Regions from separate parts of the Microbacterium proteolyticum genome, predicted to be linked through region 2. Evidence: predicted binding sites of a transcription regulator. Region 2 holds the regulator's gene; the other holds the start of a gene.
What was found. Region 2 encodes HrcA, which represses chaperone genes, less so after heat shock. Its sites were predicted from a motif close to TTNGCACTCGNNNNNNNCGAGTGCNAA; they were not measured.
Positions count from the first base shown of each region.

Region 1: the regulator HrcA is predicted to act here: its motif matches at 4,436-4,462, upstream of groES (co-chaperone GroES).

Region 1 covers NZ_CP121274.1:1,880,241-1,887,784, reverse strand. Annotated here, with positions in the region: gene P8R59_RS09610 (ABC transporter ATP-binding protein) at 1-606, shown strand, start outside; gene P8R59_RS09605 (hypothetical protein) at 642-1,448, shown strand; gene P8R59_RS09600 (ABC transporter substrate-binding protein) at 1,587-2,867, opposite strand; gene rarD (EamA family transporter RarD) at 3,006-3,944, opposite strand; gene groES (co-chaperone GroES) at 4,060-4,356, opposite strand; gene P8R59_RS09585 (class I SAM-dependent methyltransferase) at 4,488-5,678, shown strand; gene P8R59_RS09580 (hypothetical protein) at 5,691-6,113, opposite strand; gene tsaD (tRNA (adenosine(37)-N6)-threonylcarbamoyltransferase complex transferase subunit TsaD) at 6,110-7,213, opposite strand; gene rimI (ribosomal protein S18-alanine N-acetyltransferase) at 7,213-7,544, opposite strand, start outside.
Region 2 covers NZ_CP121274.1:3,008,548-3,016,091, forward strand. Annotated here, with positions in the region: gene P8R59_RS15070 (HIT domain-containing protein) at 1-348, opposite strand; gene P8R59_RS15075 (16S rRNA (uracil(1498)-N(3))-methyltransferase) at 396-1,130, opposite strand; gene dnaJ (molecular chaperone DnaJ) at 1,133-2,254, opposite strand; gene hrcA (heat-inducible transcriptional repressor HrcA) at 2,308-3,342, opposite strand; gene hemW (radical SAM family heme chaperone HemW) at 3,424-4,641, opposite strand; gene P8R59_RS15095 (DUF1990 family protein) at 4,641-5,285, opposite strand; gene lepA (translation elongation factor 4) at 5,311-7,155, opposite strand; gene P8R59_RS15105 (alpha/beta hydrolase) at 7,234-7,544, shown strand, end outside.

The DNA.
Region 1 (7,544 bases), 1.1 Mb from region 2:
TTCGGCCAGGTCAAGATCCGCGGCGGTGCCGTCCTGCTCAACGGCGAGGACATCACCGCGCTCAAGGCCGACAAGCTCGTCGGCAAGGGCGTCGGCATGGTCCCGCAGAACAACAACGTGTTCCCGAGCCTGTCGATCGAGGAGAACCTGCAGATGGGGCTCTTCCAGCGCCCCAAGGTCTTCGCCGAGCGCTTCGAGTTCGTCACGGGCCTGTTCCCCGAGCTCGCCAAGCGCCGCCGTCAGCGCGCCGGCTCGCTCTCGGGCGGTGAGCGGCAGATGGTCGCCATGGGTCGCGCGCTCATGATGGACCCGTCGGTGCTGCTCCTCGACGAGCCCTCGGCCGGCCTCTCCCCCGTTCGCCAGGACGAGACGTTCCTCCGGGTCGCGGAGATCAACCGCGCCGGCGTGACGATCATCATGGTCGAGCAGAACGCCCGCCGCTGCCTGCAGATCTGCCACCGGGCGTACGTGCTCGACCAGGGCAAGGACGCGTACACGGGCACCGGGCGCGAGCTGCTCACCGACCCCCGCGTCATCGAGCTCTACCTCGGCACGCTGGCCGCCGACGAGGACGCCAAGCGCGACGCACGGGAGACCGAAGCCTGATCCGCGCGCGTCCCGTGGGGGCGACGCTCACTCTGGTGGGCGTCGCCCTCGCGGGATGCTCCGCGGCTCCTCCGCCCGGCATCCCGACCGGCCTGACGGTCGCGGTCATCCAGCAACGCGGCGACATCGCGCCGGGACGGGTGCAGCTCCGGGTCGACAACGGTTCGGATGAGACGGTGACGATCGCAGCCGCGACACTGGCGGCGCCGGCGCTGGCTTCCCCCGCCGCGTGGGATGCCCGCCGCACGGAGACGCTCGCGCCCGGCCGCATCCTGGACCTTCCGGTGACCCTCCCCGCCCTGCGCTGCGGGTCGGGCGATGGGGCGGCCCGCGTGACCCTCGAGACGACGATCGGCGGCATCTCGGGGACGTCCGAAGTCGACGCCGACGATCCGCTCGGCATCCTCGCCCGCCTGAGCGCGACACAGTGCGACCGCGACGATCTCGCGGCCGTGGCGAAGGTCGCGGCCACGGCCGCGTCGTCGCGCGGGGACGGGACGGCCGACCTGACGATCTCGATCACGCCGACGGACGGAGACGGCGCGCCGATCGAGCTCGAGGCGCTCCGGGGCACCCCGCTGCTGCATTTCGCCGAGGGGGAGGAAGCGGTGCTCGACACGACCGTCTCCCCCGGCGACGCCCCCTCGACGCTGACGGTGGCCGTGACGCCGCGCCGGTGCGACCCGCACGCGATCGCGGAAGACAAGGTCGGAACGCTCTTCGACCTCGTCGCCCGTGTCGACGGCCGCGAGGTGGTGGTCTCGCTGCCACGCCCGCAGGCGGTGGCCGACGACCTGCTCGCCTTCACCGCCGCCGCCTGCGGCCTGACGCCCGCCTCCTGACGCGTGCGCGTGCCGCGTGAGGGGTCATTTCTGTCGCCTGAGAGCATTCGAAGCGACAGATATTGACCCCTCACGCGCGGGACACAGGCAGAAGGGCCCGGATGCCGTGGCATCCGGGCCCTTCCCGATCAGATCAGATCACTCGTTGAGCGAACCGAACTCCGTGTTCAGCAGGGTGTACTTGTTGTCGGCACCGTACTGGTAGATGCCGATGTACGCCTCGGTCGGGTCACCGTTCGCGTCGAACGTGATCGGGCCCGAGACACCGTCGTAGTCGATGTCCTTGCCGTCGTTGATCAGCGTCAGGCAGTCCGCGAACGTCGTGCACTTCTCGCCACCCTCGGTGACCGACTGCAGGTTGTCACGGATCGCCGTCCCCGAGTCGTCCTTGGCCTGCGCCGCAGCCAGGGCCGCGACGATGACCGCGTCGTACGACTCCGGCGCGTAGCTGAAGTCGGTGAGCGCCGGGTCGACCTCGAGGAGACGGCTCTGGAAGGCGGTGTCGGCCGGGTTGCCGGGCAGCGTGCCCTTGGCGCCCTGGAGCGTGCCGGGCTGGAACTCGTACGAGTTGGACAGGTTGCCGTCGACGAAGTAGACCTTCGACCCCGGGAAGCCCTGCGTGTTCACCAGCTGCGGGATGATCGAGGAGGTCTCCTCGAACGCGATGACCGCGATGGCGTCGGGCTTGGCGGCCAGGAGCTGGTCGACCTGCGACGTGAAGACCGTGTCGCCCGGGTTGTAGGGAACCGCGACCGAGACCTCGCCGCCGGCAGCCTCGATGGCCTTGGTGGCGTTGTCCTTCAGGCCGGTGCCGTACGGGTCGTTGATGTAGATGATGCCGACGTTGGCGGCACCGTCACCGGTCATGAGGTTACCGAGCACGCGACCCTGGAGGACGTCCGAGGGGGCGGTGCGCCAGTAGTACCCGTCGTCGGCGTACGTCGTGAAGTCGGGCGACGTGTTGGCCGGCGAGATCTGGACGATGCCCGCGTTGACCAGCTGGTCGACGAACGTGAACGACACACCCGAGGACGCGGCACCGATAACGACGTCGGCTCCGGCGCTGACGAGCTCCGTCGCCGACTGCGTGGCGATGTCGGTCGTCGTGTCACCCGAGTCGCGCTCGGTGAGCGTGGTCTTGAACGGGAACGCGTCGCCCGTGGCCTCGATGTCCTTGATCGCGAGCTTCACGCCGGCGACCTCGGGCGGGCCGAGGAAGGCGAGGTTACCGGTGGCGGGCAGGATCGTGCCGACGCTGAACGTGCCGTCGGCCGTGGACACGGCGCCTCCGCTGGACGATGCGCTGGGGGCGGCGGCGTCGCCGCCACCGGCGCAACCGGCGAGGACGAGCGCGCTGGCACCGACCAGAGCGAGACCGCCCAGGACCTTGCCGGCACGCGAACGCGTGAAGACGCTCATAGTGCTCCTTGCTGTGGATGAACGTTGGACGGCACAGGGGTGCCGTCTGGTGTCCTAAACCTAATCGTCTCCACGTTTTCGTCGTGTTGCCGTTCGTTAACGATGTGCGTCGCCGAGGTCACGGCGTCATAACGCCCTCTAGACGGGTTCGCCGACATCCGATATTGCGGTCCGGCGCCGGCGCGACGCCACGAGCGAGTCGACGCTGAGAATCGTCAGCGCGACCCAGACCAGCCCGAACCCGATCCACCGCTCGAGCGTCATCGGCTCGTGGAGCACCCACACGCCGATCCCGAACTGGATGATCGGCGCGACGAATTGGATGAGACCCATGACCGTCAGCGGCGCCCGGCGAGCCCCGGCCGCGAACAGCAGCAACGGAATCGCGGTGATCGCTCCCGCCGATGCCAACAGGGTGGTGTGCAGGGGGCCGTTCGCGCCCATGGTGAGCCCGCTCGTCAGGGCCACGAGGATCAGCTGCACGATCGCGACCGGGAGCAGCCAGAAGGATTCGAGGGTCAGACCGCTGACGGCATCCACGGACGGGCCGATCTGCTTCTTGACCAGTCCGTAGACGCCGAACGACAGCGCCAGCGTCAGGGCGATCCAGGGGAATGCCCCGTAACCCACGACGATCACCATCACCGCGGCCACCGACAGTCCGATCGCGATCCACTGGACCGGACGCAGCCGCTCGCGGAGCACCGTGACCCCGAGCAGCACCGTGACGATGGGGTTGATGAAGTAGCCGAGGCTCGTCTCGATCACCCGGTCGTTCAGGGCGCCGTAGACGTAGGTCTGCCAGTTGACGTAGATGAGGGCGCCGGCCAGCGCCGTCAGGCCGAGGAGGCGGGGCTGGCGCACGATCGCGAGGAAGGGGCGCCACGCGCGCAGGACCGTCAGCAGGATCAGGCAGAACACGAACGACAGCAGGATGCGCCACGCGACCAGCTCCCACGGACCGGTCGGCTCGAGCTGCAGGAAGTACAGCGGCAGCACGCCCCACAGCAGATAGGCGGCGAAGGCGAACAGGCCGCCGCGGACGGATCCCGAGGCGGGCGGCGAAGCGGGGGTCACTGCCTCAGCCTAGGCGCGGGCGCCGACGCGGATCTGCCGGAGACCGTGCATTCCGCGCCAAAAGCAGAACCCCGGATGCCGAGGCATCCGGGGTTCTACGGAAATCGCAGAGCGATCAGCGCACGACCACCGCGAGGACGTCGCGGGCCGAGAGCACGAGGTACTCGTCGGCGCCGAACTTGACCTCGGTCCCGCCGTACTTGCTGTAGAGCACGCGGTCGCCGACGGTGACGTCGAGGGGGACACGGTTGCCGTTGTCGTCGATACGGCCGGGTCCGACGGCGACGACCTCGCCCTCCTGCGGCTTCTCCTTGGCGGTGTCGGGGATGACGAGACCACTCGCGGTGGTCTGCTCAGCCTCGACCTGCTTGATGACGATGCGGTCCTCGAGCGGCTTGATGGAAACCGACACGGTCTACCTCTTCTTTCTCGTTACAGAAGACTTGTCAGCACTCACGCGGGGAGAGTGCTAATCCGAGTGTAGAGAAGCGTTGGCACTCACGCAACGCGAGTGCCAACAGAATCGACACCTAGGCTGGGCCGGTGGAGATCGCCGAGCTCACCGCCCTGCTCACCCCCGCGGGGCTGACCCTGCTCGACGAGCTGGGTCCGCTCACGACGACCGACGAAGCCGCGCGCGCGGTGTCGCGACTGCGGGCCGCCGGCCACTCCCCCGATCTCGTCGCCGCCGTCGTGGGCCAGGCCCGTCTGCGCGTGAAGGCCGCCGCGAAGTTCGGTCCGTTCGCCGACCGCATGCTCTTCACCCGGGCGGGACTGGAACAGGCGACGCGGCTGTCCATCGCCGCCCGCCATGCGGGGCGGTTCCGCGCGGCCGGTGTCTCGTCGGTGGCCGACCTCGGCTGCGGGATCGGTGGAGACGCCCTCGGCCTCGCGGGGCTCGGCATCCGCGTGGAAGCGGTCGACGCCGACGAGGTCACGGCCGCGATCGCCGCGTACAACCTCGCCCCCTTCGGCGAGGCCGTCACCGTGGCGCACGGGCGCGCGGAAGACGCCGACCTCGGCGGAGTGGATGCCGTGTGGCTCGACCCCGCGCGGCGCACCGCCGGGCACGGCGAGACGCGGCGCGTGTCGGCCGACCAGTGGTCGCCGTCACTGGACTGGGTGTTCGGGCTGCTGCAGGCGCGACCCGGCGGGGTGAAGCTCGGGCCGGCGTTCGACCGCGAACTGATCCCGGACGACGTCGAGGCGCAGTGGATCAGCGCCGACGGCTCGACGATCGAACTCGTCCTCTGGTCGGGACGTCTCGCTCGCGAGGGTGTGCGCCGCGCCGCGCTCGTCGTGCGGGGCGACGACGTGTGGGAGCTCACGGCTCCCGCCGACGCGACCGACGTCGAGCCGCGCGAACTCGGCGCCTTCGTGCACGAGCCCGACGGCGCCGTCATCCGCGCGCGACTGATCGGCGAGGTCGCCCGCTCCCTGGATGCCGGGATGCTGGCGCCGGGCATCGCCTACCTGACCTCCGACGCGGCGCTCACGAGCCCGTTCGTCTCGTCGTTCCGCGTCCGCGAGGAGCTCCCGGCGGACACGAAGAAGCTCGCGCGGGCGCTGCGGGAGCGCAACATCGGCACCCTCGAGATCAAGAAGCGCGGGGTCGACGTCGACCCCGCCGTGCTGCGGACCCGCCTGTCGCTGCGGGGCGACGAGTCGGCGACGCTGCTCATGACGCGCGTCGCGGGGCGCCGCGTCGCGCTCCTCGCCGACCGCGTGGGCTGATGGGCCCGGAGATCAGACCGTCGACAGCTGCGGCAGCGCCCAGATCAGCCAGCCGCCGCTGAAGATCACCGACAGCACGGCGAGCGCGAGCGCCCAGATCGCGACGCGGCGACTGTCGTGCGCGCGGCGCAGCGAGATGATCGACATGACGATCGCGACGACGCCGAGGGGCAGCAGGACGCCGGCGAACAGCGACGCGACGAGAGCGGCGATCGCGACGGCCAGGGCCCACGGCGCGACGGACGGTGGCGCGACCGGGGCCGGCGGGCTCCAGGGCACGACGTGCTCGCCGAACGCGGCGCGCTCGAGCTGCGCCGTGGGCAGCCGGTGGTCGTCGAAGGCGTCGCCCGCGGCGATCTGCTCGGCCGCGCTGGGGGCTCCCTCCGCCTCGGCCGCCTTGAGCGCGCGCCGGCTCGGCGGCTGCGTCTCGCTCACGAGGCCGCCCGTGCGGTCAGGGGCGCCGGGGCCGTGGCATCCGGATCCTCCGCCACCTGGATCTCGGTCACCGGAAGCGTCGAATCGGCCCCGAAGGCGAGGGTCGACGGGCGGCGCCCCGAGGTGATGAGTTCGGCGGCGAGCGCCGCGATCATGGCGCCGTTGTCGGTGCAGAGCCGCAACGGCGGGATGCGCACCGAGACGCCGGCGGCGGCGGCGCGCTCGAGGGCGACATCGCGCAGACGCTTGTTGGCGATCACTCCCCCGCCGAGGAGCAGGCGCGGCACCCCGTAGCGCTCGCACGCGTCGAGGGCCTTGGTGACGAGCACATCGACGACGGCCTCGCGGAACGACGCCGCGACGTCGGCGACCGGCACCGGCTGCCCCGCCGCTTCGTGCTGCTCGACCCACCGGGCCACGGCGGTCTTCAGGCCCGAGAACGAGAAGTCGTAGCGGTGGGATGCCATGTCGGAAGCGCGCGAGAGCCCGCGGGGGAAGCGGATCGCGGTCGGATCACCCGAAGCCGCGGCACGATCGATCTCGGGGCCGCCCGGGTACGGCAGCTTCAGCAGGCGCGCGACCTTGTCGAAGGCCTCGCCGGCCGCGTCATCCATCGTCTCGCCGAGCAGCTCGACGTCGCTGGTGAGATCGCGGACGAGGAGCAGGGACGTGTGCCCGCCGCTCACGAGCAGCGCGACGGTGGGGTACTCCAGCTCGCCGGCGTCGGCGTCGAGGATGTCGGCGGCGATGTGACCGACGAGGTGGTTGACGGCGTAAAGCGGCTTGTCGAGGGCGACCGCGAGGCCCTTGGCCGCACCGACGCCGACCATCAGGGCACCGGCGAGTCCGGGGCCGCTCGTGACGGCGACGGCGTCGATCTCGTCGAGCGTCACGCCCGCCTCGGCGAGCGCCGCGTCGATCGACGGCTGCAGGGCCTCGAGGTGCGCGCGGGCGGCGACCTCGGGCACGACACCGCCGTAGCGGGCGTGCTCGTCCATGCTCGAGGCGATCGTGTTGCTCAGCAGCTGCCGACCCCGGACGATGCCGATCCCGGTCTCATCGCAACTGGTCTCGATGCCGAGCACGAGGGGCGCGTCCATCAGCACCATCCCTTTCCGGTCGTCGCCGCATCGTCGGGCGTGCGGCGGGCCGCCCACGCGCGCAGGTCGAGCTGCATCACGATCGCGTCGACGTCGTCGGGCTGGTAGTACCGCGGGCGCCGCCCGACCTCGGCGAACCCTTCCGAGGCGTACAGGGTCTGGGCGACGGGGTTGTCGGCGCGCACCTCGAGGAACACGTCGTGCACGCCGCGCCGCTCGGCTTCTTCGAGGAGTTCGGCCAGCAGCGCACGCCCGCGGCCGCGGCCGCGCGCGGTCTCGGCGATCGTGATCGTCTGGATGTCGGCATCCTTCGCCCCGCGGACGGCGCGGA
Region 2 (7,544 bases):
TCAGCCACCCGTGCTCTTTTCGTTCAGTCCGCCCGCGAGAACGTGGGCGTGTACATGGAAGACCGTCTGACCGGCACCGGCGCCGGTGTTGAAGACGAGTCGGAAGTCGCCGTCGGCGTGCTCGGCGGCCACGGAGTTCGCGAGCCCCACGATCTCGGTCAGAAGGTCGGGGTCGCCGGCGGCCAGCTCCACGACGTTGCGGTACTGCTCGGTCTTGGGGATCACCAGCAGGTGCACCGGCGCCTGCGGCGCGATGTCGCGGATCGCGAAGGCGTTCTCGGTCTCGGCGACGATCTCGGCGGGGATCTCGCCCTGGAGGATGCGCGTGAAGATCGACGGCTCGGTCATGGCATCCAGTCTATCGACGGGGTCCGACGCCGGGCCGGGAGGAGGCGCTACCAGCGTCCCGTCGCGGCGGAGAGCACGGAGATCGCCGCCGCGCCCGCGGTCGAGGTGCGCAGCACCGTGTCGCCGAGGCGGACGAGCCGGGCACCCGCCGCCCGCAGCGCGTCGAGCTCCTCGGGCGCGATGCCGCCCTCGGGGCCCACGACGAGCACGACGTCACGATCGTCGGACGAATCGGATGCCACGGCGGTCAGCCTCTCGACGGCGGACGGCTCCAACACGAGGACGTGCGCGTCGCCCGCCCGCGCGACCAGATCCGACAGACGTGCGATGCCCTCGACCTCGGGGATCCACGCACGATGCGCCTGCTTCGCCGCCTCGCGGACGATCGTGCGCCAGCGGGCGAGGCCCTTCTCGGCCTTGGCATCCCACCGCGAGACGCTCCGCGCGGCCTGCCAGGGGACGATCGCGTCGACTCCCAGCTCGGTCGCCGCCTGCACCGCGAGCTCGTCCCGGTCGCCCTTCGCGAGCGCCTGCACGAGGACGATGCGCGGCGACGGCGCGGGAACCTCGTCGCGCGCGGTGATCCGCACGTCCACCTGCTTGGGCGTCGCGGCCGTCACGACACCGTCGAGCCACACTCCGCGTCCGTCGCCGAGCGTCACCGCCTCGTCGACGCGCACGCGCCGGACCGCGGCGGCGTGGTGCGCCTCCGGACCGGTCAGCACGACGGCGTCGCCGATCCCCGCGGCCGCCGCGTCGTCCGTGACGAAGTGCAGCGCCACGATCAGTGCCGGAAGCGGTCGCGGAATTTCGAGAACAGGCCCTGCTGGTGCTCGGCCAGGCGCGGCTGGGGGGCCTTCGTGCGCTTGGCGAACTCCTCGATGAGGGCGCGCTCCTTGTGGTCCAGTCGCGTCGGGGTCACCACGTGCACGCCGATCTTCAGATCGCCGCGCTGGCTGCCGCGCAGCGGCGTGATGCCCCGGCCCTTGATCGTCAGCACGTCGCCGGACTGCACGCCCGGTCGCACCTCGAGGTCGACGCTGCCGTCGAGCGACTCGATCGTCGTGGCGGTGCCGAGGATGGCATCCGGCATCGAGACCTCGAGGGTCGCGAGCAGGTCGTCGCCCTCGCGGCTGAAGGCGTCGTGCGACTCGACGGTGATCTCGAGGTAGAGGTCGCCGTTCGGGCCGCCCGCGGGACCGACCTCGCCCGAGCCGGGGAGCTGCAGGCGCAGGCCCGTCTCGACGCCGGCGGGGATGTCGACCGACACCGTGCGGCGGGCGCGGACGCGCCCCTGACCCTGGCAGGTTCCGCAGGGGTACGGGATCGTCGTGCCGTGGCCCTGGCAGACGCTGCAGGGCTGGCTCGTCACGACGTTGCCGAGGAGGCTGCGGACCGTGCGCTGCACGTGCCCCGACCCGTGGCAGATGTCGCAGGTCACCTCGCTCGTCCCGGGCTGCGTGCACGCGCCCTGGCAGGTCTCGCACAGGACCGCGGTGTCGACCTCGAGGTCGCGGTGCACGCCGAAGACGACGTCGCCGAGCTCGAGCGTGACGCGGACCAGAGCGTCCTGCCCGCGTTCGCGGCGGGACCGGGGACGCGGGCCGCGCCCGCCCCCGCCCTGCGCGCCGCCGAAGAACGTCTCGAAGATGTCGCTGAAGCCGCCGAAGCCGGCCGCTCCGCCGCCGCCGAACGGGTTCTGGTCGCCGCCCATGTCGTAGCGGCGACGCTGCTCGGGATCGCTCAGCACGTCGTAGGCGTGGGTGACGAGCTTGAACCGCTCGGACGCGTCCTCGCCGGGGTTCACGTCCGGGTGGAGCTCGCGCGCGAGACGCCGGTACGCACGCTTGATGTCGTCGGGGCCGGCGTCGCGCGCGACGCCGAGGACCTCGTAGTGGTCAGCCACAATCGCCTTCCTGCCCGCTCACGCGGGGTCGTTCCGTTTCCGTGCGGTTCTCGTCAACGAGCGGTGTCGTCGTCTTCGAGCATCCGGGTGAGGTAGTGCGCGACGGCGCGGACCGCCGCGAGGTTGGAGGAGTAGTCCATGCGCATGGGGCCCAGCAGGCCCACGCGCGCGCCGCCCGCGGAACCGTCGTACCGGCTCGCGAGGACGGATGCCTCCACCAGACCGAACGGTTCGTTCTCGCGGCCGATGCTGGCCGAAAGACCCTGCTCGTCGGCCACCATCTCGGTCATGAGCCGCAGCAGCGTGACCTGTTCCTCGATGGCCTCGAGAAGCGGGTAGATGCTGCCGCGGAAGTCGGATTCGCGCTTGGCGAGGGTCGCCGCGCCCGCCATGACCAGGCGGTCCTGACGGAACTCCTCGAGCTCTTCGCCGACGACGCGGAGCACCGCGTCTGCGATCGCGTCGAGCGCATTGCCGGGTCGCGGCGCGTCGGTCGTCGCGACCGTCTGCGCGCAGTCGGCGACGCTGCGGCCCACGAGCAGCGCGCCCACCCGCGCCCGCAGCTGGACGATGTCGCCCTCGGACGGCTCGAACGGGACCAGGGCGATCCGCTGGGAGACGCGGCCGGTGTCGGTGACGAGGATGACGAGCACACGGGGGCCGCCGAGGGCGACCAGCTCCACGTGCGAGAGGTTCGCGCGGGCGAACGAGGGATACTGCACGATCGCGACCTGGCCGGTCAGCTGCGTCAGCGCGCGCACCGTCCGCGCGAGAAGGTCGTCGAGGTCGCCGGCCTCGTCGAGGAAGGACGTGATGGCGCTCCGCTGCGCCGAAGACAGCGGGCGGAGCTCGGCGAGGTGGTCGACGAAGACGCGGTAGCCCTTGTCGGTCGGCACGCGCCCCGACGACGTGTGGGGAGCGACGATGAGGTCTTCGTCCTCCAGCAGCGCCATGTCGTTGCGGATCGTCGCCGCCGACACCCCGAAGGCGTGCCGCTCGACGATCGCCTTGCTGCCGACGGGTTCGCGCGTGTCGACGTAGTCCTGGACGATCGCGCGGAGCACTTGCAAGCCGCGTTCGGACACCATGGCCGGCTCCCTCCTCCTGGCACTCCGGTCACCTGAGTGCCAATTCTAGAGCACCCGCCCGCCGTGGAGCCGGAAGCGCGCTCAGGCGGTGAGGGCGCGGACGACGGCGTCGGCGAGCAGCCGGCCCCGACGCGTGAGCACGATGCGCCCGCGCACGGCATCCTGCCCTTCGACGAGGCCGTCGGCGATGAGGGATGCCACGGCCTTCCGGCCCGCGCCGAGGAGTTCGGACACCGGCAACCCCTCGCGGATCCGGCTGCGCAGGAGCACGGACTCGAGGCGCCGTGCGGTCTCGTCCGGCCGCTCGCGTGCCGCGGCCGGCGACTCCCCCGCGGCCAGGCGCTGCGCGTACGCCGCGGGATGCTTCACGTTCCACCACCGGAGTCCGGCGACGTGGCTGTGCGCGCCCGGGCCAAAGCCCCACCAGTCGGTGCCGCGCCAGTATGCGAGGTTGTGCCGCGAGCGGCGGGCCGTGTCGGTCGCCCAGTTCGACACCTCGTACCAGTCGTAGCCGGCACCGCCGAGGAGGTCGTCGGCGAGCTCGTACATGTCGGCCTGCAGGTCGTCATCCGGCATCGCCACGACGCCGGAGCGGATCTGCCGGGCGAGCTTCGTGCCGTCCTCGACGATCAGCGCGTACGCCGAGACGTGATCGGGCCGCAGCGCCGTCGCCGTCTCGAGCGACGCGCGCCAGTCGTCGAGCGACTCCCCCGGCGCGCCGTAGATGAGATCGAGCGACACGTCGAGGCCCGCGCGGCGAGCCGACGCGACCGCCGTCGCGACGTTGCGCGGGTCGTGGGTGCGGTCGAGCACCGCCAGGACGTGCGGCTGCGCGGACTGCATCCCGATCGACAGCCGGGTCACGCCCGCCGCCGCCAGCGTCTCGGCGACGCGGTCGTCGACGGTGTCGGGGTTCGCCTCCACCGTCACCTCGGCACCGTCGGCGATGCCGAACTCGTCGCGCACGGTCCCCAGCATCCGTGCCAGATCCCCCGGCGGCAGCAGCGTGGGGGTGCCGCCCCCGAAGAACACGGTGGATGCCGCACGCCGCCCGCCCGCGGCATCCATCACCCCGCCCGCCAGGCGCACCTCGGCGGCCAGCGTGTCGGCGAAGTCCTCCTGGCGCGCACCGCGGAGCTCGCTCGACGTGTAGGTGTTGAAGTCGCAGTAGCCGCAGCGCACCCGGCAGAACGGGACGTGCAGGTACACGCCGAAGTCGGCGGCGGGATCGAGCGGCAGGTCGTCGGGCAGTCGCCCGTCGACGGGGGCCGGATCGCCGAGTGGGAGCGGTCCGCCCATCAGGAGGTGTACAGCGGCGAGATCGCCCGCAGGTACCGCTGGAACAGCGCCCGCCGGCGACGGCGCACGAGACCGAGGAAGACCCGGTACGACGGCGCCGTGGGGCGGTCGAAGGCCCGCACGACGAACCACACCTCGTCGTTGTTGCGCCACTCGACCGAGAACAGTTCCTCGCCGCTGACGATCGAGTGTCCGACGGTGCCGAGGATGTAGCCCACGCGCCGCGGCTCTTCGAACACCGAGATCACGCGCAGGTGGGCGTCGGCGCGGTGGCCGTCGACCTTGCCGTGCACGCGGACGCTCGTGCCGGGGCGGACGAAGGGCGTCCCGTCGGCGGCGAACCGCTGCTCGGACTCGAGACGGCTGGGAGCGATCGGGGCGCCCTCCGCATCGAAACCGACGCCCGAGTAGCCGCCGTCGGCCGCCGGGCGCACGTCGCTGATGCTCAGCTCCTCGGACCGCAGTGGTGCCCACGACAGCAGGAGCTCGCCCGCCGCGACGAACCGCTCCTCGCCGCTGCCGATCCGCCACGCGTCCTCGGCGGGCACCGAGTGCTCCGGCGGATACTGCATCAGGTCGTGCGCCTGGGTGGCGCCGACCGCCGCGTAGTCGACCGTGTCGTCGGTGAAGTTCTGCCGGCGCATGATCCACCCCTCTCGGTTGTAAGCGCTACTTCTTGGTCTCGACGTCGCCGGACAGGGCGGCGATGAACGCCTCCTGCGGCACCTCGACGCGGCCCACCATCTTCATGCGCTTCTTGCCTTCCTTCTGCTTCTCGAGCAGCTTGCGCTTACGGGTGATGTCACCGCCGTAGCACTTGGCGAGCACGTCCTTGCGGATCGCGCGGATGGTCTCGCGCGCGATGATGCGCGCACCGATCGCGGCCTGGATGGGCACCTCGAACTGCTGCCGGGGAATGAGCTTGCGCAGGCGCTCGGCCATCAGCGTGCCGTACGCGTAGGCCTTCTCGCGGTGGACGATCGAGCTGAAGGCATCCACCTTCTCGCCCTGCAGCAGGATGTCGACCTTGACCAGGTCGGCGGTCTGCTGACCGGCCGGTTCGTAGTCGAGGCTCGCGTAGCCCTGCGTGCGGCTCTTCAGATGGTCGAAGAAGTCGAAGACGATCTCGCCGAGCGGCATGTTGTACCGCAGCTCGACGCGGTCTTCGCTGAGGTAGTCCATGCCGAGCAGCGTGCCGCGGCGCGACTGGCACAGCTCCATGACCGTTCCGACGTAGTCCTTCGGCAGCAGGATGCCGACCTTCACGATCGGCTCGGACACCGAGGCGACGCGACCGTCGGGGTACTCGCTGGGGTTGGTGACCGAGACCGTCTCGCCCGTGTCGGTGGTGACCTCGTACGTCACCGACGGGGCGGTGGTGATGAGGTCGAGGCCGAACTCGCGCGAGAGGCGCTCGGTGATGATCTCGAGGTGCAGGAGCCCCAGGAAGCCGGCGCGGAAGCCGAAGCCGAGCGCGACCGAGGTCTCGGGCTCGTATTGCAGCGAGGCGTCGGAGAGCTTGAGCTTGTCGAGGGCTTCGCGCAGCTCCGCGTAGTCGCTGCCGTCGATCGGGTAGATGCCCGAGAAGACCATGGGCTTCGGGTCGGTGTATCCGGCGAGGGCCTCGGTGGCGGGCTTGCGGTGGTTGGTGATCGTGTCGCCGACCTTGGACTGCCGCACGTCCTTCACACCGGTGATCAGGTAGCCGACCTCACCGACGCCGAGACCCTTGGTGGGCACCGGCTCGGGGCTCGAGACACCGATCTCCAGCAGTTCGTGCGTCGCTGTCGTCGACATCATCTGGATGCGTTCGCGCGGCGACAGCGCGCCGTCGACCATGCGGACGTACGTCACCACACCGCGGTACGCGTCGTACACGGAGTCGAAGATCATCGCGCGGGCCGGGGCGTCGGCCTTGCCGACCGGGGCCGGGATCTTCTCGACGATGAGGTCGAGCAGCTCTTCGACTCCCATGCCCGTCTTGCCGCTCACCCGCAGCACGTCTTCCGGTTTGCCGCCGATGAGACCCGCGAGTTCGGCCGCGTACTTCTCGGGATCGGCCGCCGGGAGGTCGATCTTGTTGAGCACCGGGATGATCGTCAGATCGTTCTCGAGCGCGAGGTAGAGGTTCGCGAGCGTCTGCGCCTCGATGCCCTGCGCGGCGTCGACGAGGAGGATCGCGCCCTCGCACGCGGCGAGCGAGCGGCTGACCTCGTACGTGAAGTCGACGTGGCCGGGCGTGTCGATCATGTTCAGGGCGAACGTCTCGCCGTCGATCGCCCACGGCATCCGCACCGCCTGCGACTTGATCGTGATGCCGCGCTCGCGCTCGATGTCCATGCGGTCGAGGTACTGCGCGCGCATGTCGCGGTCGCTGACGACGCCGGTGATCTGCAGCATGCGGTCGGCCAACGTCGACTTGCCGTGGTCGATGTGGGCGATGATGCAGAAGTTGCGGATCTGCGCCGGCGGGGTGGCGGACGGCTCGAGGGGCTTCAGGGCGCGCGGTGACATGTTCCGTCGATTCTACGGGCGACCGGCGACATCCCCGTCCCGAGCCGCTGCAAAGGCGATGTTCGTAGGCTGGATGCCATGACGGTCCAGGTCGTGCTCGTGCACGGCATCCGGACGTCCGCGACCATGTGGCGGGCCCAGGTCGAGCACCTGCGGGAACGCGGCAACCCGGTCACCGCGGTGGATCTGCCGGGGCACGGAACCCGCCGCGGCGAGGTCTTCACGCTCGACGAGGCGTTCGCGACGATCGACAGAGCGGTTCAGGATGCCGCGACCCGGGGTCCCGTCCTCCTCGTCGGGCACTCGATGGGCGGGCTGCTGTGCATCGACTACGTCGGGCGCGAGGATCCCCCGCCGGTCGCGGCGTTCATCGCGGCGTCCTGCACCTC